Regions from separate parts of the Lentzea miocenica genome, predicted to be linked through region 1. Evidence: riboswitches for the same ligand, from Rfam matches in the RefSeq annotation. Region 1 holds a riboswitch; each other region holds the start of a gene.
What was found. Region 1 has a riboswitch for glycine ahead of gcvT (glycine cleavage system aminomethyltransferase GcvT). Riboswitches for the same ligand answer to the same signal wherever they lie in the genome.
Positions count from the first base shown of each region.

Region 2: it holds a riboswitch for glycine, as region 1 does, so the genes downstream of both, gcvH (glycine cleavage system protein GcvH) here and gcvT (glycine cleavage system aminomethyltransferase GcvT) in region 1, are expected to answer to the same signal.
Region 3: it holds a riboswitch for glycine, as region 1 does, so the genes downstream of both, gcvP (aminomethyl-transferring glycine dehydrogenase) here and gcvT (glycine cleavage system aminomethyltransferase GcvT) in region 1, are expected to answer to the same signal.

Region 1 is NZ_JAXAVW010000027.1:138,713-140,903, forward strand. Features, by position in the region: gene SK803_RS30300 (hypothetical protein) at 1-354, shown strand, start outside; gene SK803_RS30305 (DUF3817 domain-containing protein) at 369-671, shown strand; glycine riboswitch at 717-807, shown strand; glycine riboswitch at 809-899, shown strand; gene gcvT (glycine cleavage system aminomethyltransferase GcvT) at 999-2,093, shown strand; gene glyA (serine hydroxymethyltransferase) at 2,107-2,191, shown strand, end outside.
Region 2 is NZ_JAXAVW010000009.1:235,109-237,299, reverse strand. Features, by position in the region: gene SK803_RS13480 (alpha-L-fucosidase) at 1-642, opposite strand, end outside; glycine riboswitch at 792-885, shown strand; gene gcvH (glycine cleavage system protein GcvH) at 948-1,328, shown strand; gene SK803_RS13470 (L-serine ammonia-lyase) at 1,361-2,191, shown strand, end outside.
Region 3 is NZ_JAXAVW010000058.1:20,041-22,231, reverse strand. Features, by position in the region: gene SK803_RS43940 (Clp protease N-terminal domain-containing protein) at 1-563, shown strand, start outside; glycine riboswitch at 620-715, shown strand; gene gcvP (aminomethyl-transferring glycine dehydrogenase) at 876-2,191, shown strand, end outside.

The DNA.
Region 1 (2,191 bases):
GTGTTGATCGGGCTCGGCTGCCTGGTCGCACTGATCGCCTGTTGCGGGCTCGCGTGGTGGCAGTGGCAGCGCTTCGAGTCCGCCAGCGGCACGTTCCAGAACCTCGGCTACGTGCTCCAGTGGCCGCTCTTCGGCCTCTTCCCGGCCTTCATGGTGTGGCGTTTCCGCCGTTTGGCGCGCCAGAACCGTGACGCGGATCTCGCAGCCGAGCCGGTTGCGGCCGCTCCCAGGCCAGTGGCTACCGTTGACGCCGTCAAACCCGCGCCTGTCGAGTACCTCGACGACGAAGAAGACGCGGAGCTCGCGGCCTACAACCGCATGCTCGCGAACCTCAACGCGCGGGACGGTCGTTGAGCGAAGGCGGGCAGATGAAGGGTGCGTTGACCCGGTTCAGGGTCATGGCTTACGTGGTCGGAGTCTTCCTGCTGCTCCTGGTCGTGGCGATGGTGCTCAAGTACGCCGCGGACATGGACGGCGCGATGAAGGTCGTCGGCCCGATCCACGGCTTCCTCTACGCCATCTACCTGGTGTTTTCCGTCGACCTGGCGCTGAAGCTGCGCTGGTCGATCAAGGGCACCGCGCTCGTGCTGCTCGCCGGCACCATCCCGTTCCTGTCGTTCTGGGCGGAGCGCAAGGTGGTCGAGAAGACTGCGCAGGGCGTGCCGCTGTGACGTTTGGCCTGCTAGCGTCTGGGGCTGACAACTGAACACGGCCGTCGATGTCGCGCGGGAGAGCCTCCTTCAGCGGAGGCGCCGAAGGAGCAACTCCTCCCCGGAATCTCTCAGGTACAGGTACCGCACGACGAAGGCAACTCTGGAAAGCAGGCTGCTCGGCAGCCTCGCCCACGGTGCAAGTCGCGCTGCGCGCGGCGAAGCTCTCAGGCTCATGACAGAGGGGGAGGCTCGCTCTAGTGAGGAGTCTCCGATGGACCGTGTCATTCTTCTGATGCCTCAGCCGGCCGCGTCCGGCTCTTCGGCGCACCCTGGAGGAGCGTTCTGATGTCCCGCCTCACGCCTCTGAACGCCGAGCACGAGCAGCTCGGCGCGATGTTCACCGACTTCGCGGGCTGGCGGATGCCGCTGCGCTACTCCAGCGAGCTCGCCGAGCACCACGCCGTGCGCACCACCGCGGGCCTGTTCGATCTCACGCACATGGGTGAGATCGTCCTGACCGGACCGCAGGCCGGCGAGGCGCTCGACTACGCGCTGGTCGGCCACATCTCCGCGCTGGCCGTCGGCAAGGCCCGCTACACGATGATCACCCAGGCCGACGGCGGCGTGATCGACGACCTGATCGTGTACCGCCTGGGCGACCAGGAGTTCATGGTCGTCGCGAACGCCTCCAACGCCCTCGTCGTCGCCGAGGCCCTCGTCGAGCGCGCCGCCGGTTTCGACGTCGAGGTCGCGGACAAGTCGACCGACTACGCGCTGATCGCGATCCAGGGCCCGAAGTCGGTCGAGATCCTGTCCGGGCTGACCGAGACCGACCTGTCCACGGTCAAGTACTACGCCTCGTACCCGTCCACCGTCGCCGGCGTCGACGCGCTGCTCGCACGCACCGGTTACACGGGCGAGGAGGGCTTCGAGCTCTTCGTGGCTCCGGCCGACGCGCCCGCTGTCTGGGCCGCGCTGCTTTCCGCGGGTGAGTCGCACGAGCTCAAGCCGTGCGGACTCGGCTGCCGCGACACGTTGCGTCTCGAAGCCGGAATGCCGTTGTACGGCAACGAACTCACGACCTCCCTCACGCCGTATCACGCCGGTCTGGGCCGCGTCGTGAAGCTCGAGAAGCCGGGCGACTTCGTGGGCCGCGACGCGCTGGCGAAGGTGGCGGAGTCCGATGTGGACTCGGTACTGGTAGGACTGAAGACCCCCGAGCGCCGCGCCCCGCGCCACGGCTACGCGGTGCTCAACGGCGACGAGGTCGTCGGTGAGGTCACCTCGGGCGCCCTGTCCCCGACGCTGGGCTACTCGGTCGCCATGGCCTACGTGTCCAGGGCGAGCGCCGAGCCCGGCACCCCACTGCTGGTCGACGTCCGCGGCAAGAAGCAGCCGGTCGAGGTCGTCGCACTTCCGTTCTACAAGCGCGCCAAGTAGGGAGATCTTCCAGATGTCCGACCAGTTCAACGCCTCCCTCGCGGAGTACGACCCCGAGGTCGCCGAGGCCGTTGCCGCCGAGCTGGCGCGCCAGCAGG
Region 2 (2,191 bases), on a different contig from region 1:
GACCGCGAGCACCGCGCCCTTGCCGGCCGGTTGGAGGGACAGCGCGAACACGTGCAGCGAGGACTTGCCCTCCACGGCCGGGTTCGTCACCGGCAGCGTGATGCCGACGGCCTCCTTCTGGGGATCTGCCCAGAGCTGGGCGGTCCCGATCGACACGGGATGCTGGTCGGTGCCACCGGGGGAGTACCGGAACGGCGCGGAGATCGGACCACTGCCCGAGTACCAGTCAGGTCCGCTGATCGAACCGGTCGTCGTGGACCCGTCCGCGTAGTGCATGGTCGCGGTTCCGCCCGCCGCACCGTACGAGGACGCCACCAGGAAGTGCGCGGTCAGATAACGGCCGCGCGGAAGCTCGATCCGCTGCCCGAGGGCCACGGCGTTGTTCTTGGCCTGTGAATTACCCGGGAAGAGGTACGGCACGCCGTCGGCCGTGACCTGCCCGGACGGCAGTGCCTCCGCCGGGAAGGCATAGCCGGAACCGTCGAAGTCGCCGGTCCGGTCCGACGCGGTGTCGATGCCGTCGTTGTCGAAGAGGTGGCCGATGGGGACTGTGACAGGAGCTGGTGCCTCGGCCGCGGTGGCAGCGGGAACAGGGGTGAGCACCAGTGAGGCGAGCAAGGCGACGATGAACGGTTTCCGCATGAGACCTCCGATGTCTGCCTCACCTCACCCTGGCAGCGCTCTCACCGATGTCAACCATCTCGCGTTGACACTTGGCGGTGGCCGCACATAGCGTTCGCGGTCGAGAACTGAAGACCGGCCGTGGTGCGCAGTGTTGATCACTGGGCACCGGAACCCGAGTGGGAGAGACCTCGACCGATCAGGTCGGGGCGCCGAAGGGGCAAGCTCCCGCACACTCTCAGGCAGCGAGACCGCTCGGGGTAGGCAACTCTGCACGGCGGAGGGGGACGCATGTTTCCTGACCCGTCACAGCCAGAGGAGTCGCCGTGGAGTTCCCCGAGAACCTGCTCTACACCGTCGAGCACGAGTGGGTCGACTGGACGCCGGGCACCCAGGACCCCCTGACCTGCGGAATCACCGAATACGCCGCCGACGCGCTCGGCGACATCGTCTTCGTCCAGCTGCCTGAGGTCGGTGCCAAGGTCGTCACCAACGCGGTCTGCGGCGAGCTGGAGTCCACGAAGTCAGTCAGCGACCTGTTCTCGCCCGTCACCGGTGAGGTGATCGAGGTCAACAGCGCTGTCGTCGACGACCCGGCGATCGTCAACAACGACCCGTACGGCGCCGGCTGGCTGTTCCGGGTTCGCGTCGAGTCGGCGGAGAACCTCCTCACGGCGGCCAAGTACGCCGAACTCACCAACATCTGACTGACCGCCCCACCACCACGAAGGACTGATCAGTGGCGATCAGCGTTTTCGACCTTTTCTCCGTCGGCATCGGACCGTCCAGCTCCCACACGGTCGGACCGATGCGCGCCGCGGCGATGTTCGTCGAGAAGCTCGGCGAACGAGTGTCCGAAGTGGACCGGGTGCGCGTCGAGCTGTTCGGCTCGCTCGGTGCGACCGGCCACGGCCACGGCAGCCCGAAGGCCGTGTTCCTCGGCCTCGAAGGCAACCATCCGGAAGAAGTCGACCCGACGGTCGCGGCCGTCAGGGTCGAGGAGATCGTCGCGAGCGGCCGGCTCCGGCTCGGCGGCGCGCACGAGATCGGTTTCGTGCACGACCGCGATCTCGTCATGCACCGCCGAAAGTCGCTTCCGTTGCACCCCAACGGAATGAGCTTCGAGGCGTTCCACGGCGACGAGTCGGTCGAGCGCGCCGTCTACTACTCGATCGGCGGCGGTTTCGTCGTCGACGAGAACGCCTCGGGCACCGACCGGATCAAACCGGACTCGACGCCGTTGCCGCACCCGTTCCTGACCGGCGACCAGCTCCTCGCGCGGTGCCGCGAAACTGGCATGTCGATCAGCGAGATCATGATGGCCAACGAGCTGTCGTGGCGGACTGAGGACGAGGTGCGCCAAGGACTTCTGCACATCTGGCACGTCATGCAGGAGTGCGTCGAACGCGGCTGCAACGAGCACGGCGTCCTGCCCGGCGGCCTGAAGGTCCGCCGCCGCGCCGCCGAGATGCGCAAAACGCTGGAGCGGGAGCACTTCGTCACCGACCCGCTGCGGGTCATGGACTGGGTCACGCTCTTCGCGTTGGCGGTCAACGAGGAGAACGCGGCA
Region 3 (2,191 bases), on a different contig from region 1:
GGGCCGCTGACCTGTTCACCGTCCTGCGCGTGGACGTCGACGCCACGACCGCGGCCGTGCGGAAGGCCGCGCAACCGGAAGAGGCTCCAGCCGTGTATCTGCTGCGCCGGGCCGGCGCGTTGGAGGGTGACTCCGGTGGCGGCTACGTGCGGTGGCTGATCCGGTTCGTCGCCCGCGGCCAGGGCCTGGGCGGACCGGTGCTGACCGTGGTGCGGAACGAGGCGACGAGGCTCGCTGTGGCAGCCGGACGCCAGGAAGCAACGGCCGCCGACCTCGTGGCGGCGGTGCTGACGGTCGACCACCAGCTGACGGTCGCCGGGCGGCGGTTGCGGCCGGAGTTCGAGTCCGGTGGGGCGGCGGCGCTGCGTGCGGCGGGAGTGGATCCGGCCACGTTGCCGGCCGCGACCGGTGCCGGGGTCGAGAGGTTCGTCGAGGGCGCGAAGCTCGTCGCGGCCCAGCGCGGGGACGAGGTGGTGAGCACCTCGCACCTGCTGGTGGCGGTGCGCGAGGACCTGCTCGACCCGGTCGGCAGGGTGCTGCGCGGTCTCGCTGTTGAGACGTAGGTCGCGTCCTTGGGGACTAGCTGGGCTGCCTGCGGGTATTCTTCACGGGTAGTCGCTGAACTCAGGCGGGAGAGTCCGGGCTTCGAGCCCGGCGCCGAAGGAGCAAGTCCCTCCCCGGGAACCTCTCAGGCATCCAGGACCGCATGAGCTAGACGCCTCTGGAAAGTGGACCGCCGAAGAGTTTTCGGGGGTCCCGCCGACGGTGAAAGCCCCGCGTCACAACGGGGTGAACCTCTCAGGCGCCCGTCACGGGTACGGACAGAGCGGGGAGGGCACAGGACACGTGTGCCCGCAGCCACCCGGAGGCGTTTGATGACGCAGGACCGCATTCCGCTCGCCGCTCTCGAGCACGGCACCCCGTTCGCCGACCGCCACGTCGGTCCGCGCCCCGCCGAACTGGCGCGCATCCTCGACGTCATCGGCGTCGGATCGCTGGAGGAGCTGGCGCAGCGCGCGGTGCCTTCGTCGATCCACGAGCGCGACCTCGTGCTCGACCTGCCGGCCCCGGCCACCGAGACCGAGGCGCTGGCCGAGCTGCGTGAGCTCGCGTCGCAGAACCGCCCGATGACGCAGATGATCGGCCTCGGCTACTACGACACCGTCACGCCGGGCGTCATCCTGCGCAACGTGCTGGAGTCGCCCGCCTGGTACACCGCGTACACGCCGTACCAGCCCGAGATCTCGCAGGGCCGGCTCGAGGCGCTGCTGAACTTCCAGACCATGGTCGGCGACCTGACCGGCCTGCCGGTCGCGAACGCGTCCATGCTGGACGAGTCGACCGCCGCCGCCGAGGCCATGACCCTGGTGCGCCGCGCCGGTCGCTCGAAGTCGAACAAGTTCGTCGTCGACGCCGACACGCTGCCGCAGACGCTGGCCGTCATCGAGACGCGCGCCGAGCCGCTGGGCATCGAGATCGTCGTCGCCGACCTGTCGCAGGGCATCGAGGGCCTCGGCCTGGGCGGCGACTTCTACGGCGTGCTGCTGTCGTACCCCGGTGCGTCCGGTGTGGTGCGCGACCAGGCCGCGCTGATCGAGGAGATCCACGCGGCGGGCGCGCAGGCCGTCGTCGTCGCGGACCTGCTGGCGCTGACGCTGCTGCGCGCGCCGGGCGAGATCGGCGCGGACGTCGTGGTCGGCACCACGCAGCGCTTCGGTGTGCCGATCGGCTTCGGCGGCCCGCACGCCGGGTACATGGCCGTCCGGTCCGGACTGGAGCGCCAGCTGCCCGGCCGACTGGTCGGCGTCTCCGTCGACTCCGACGGCTCGCTGGCCTACCGCTTGGCGTTGCAGACGCGTGAGCAGCACATCCGCCGTGAGAAGGCCACGTCGAACATCTGCACCGCACAGGTGCTGCTCGCCGTGATCGCCTCCATGTACGCGGTCTACCACGGTCCTGAGGGCCTGCGGTCGATCGCGACCCGCGTGCACCGACTGGCCACCGTGCTCGCCACGGGCCTGTGCGAGGCCGGTCTCGACGTCGTGCACGGCGAGTTCTTCGACACCGTCCAGGTGCGCGTCGAGGGCCAGGCCGCGGCGGTCGTCGCCAAGGCGCGCGAGGCCGGCATCAACCTGCGTCAGGTCGACGCCGACGTCGTGGCGATCGCCTGCGACGAGAAGACCACGCGCGC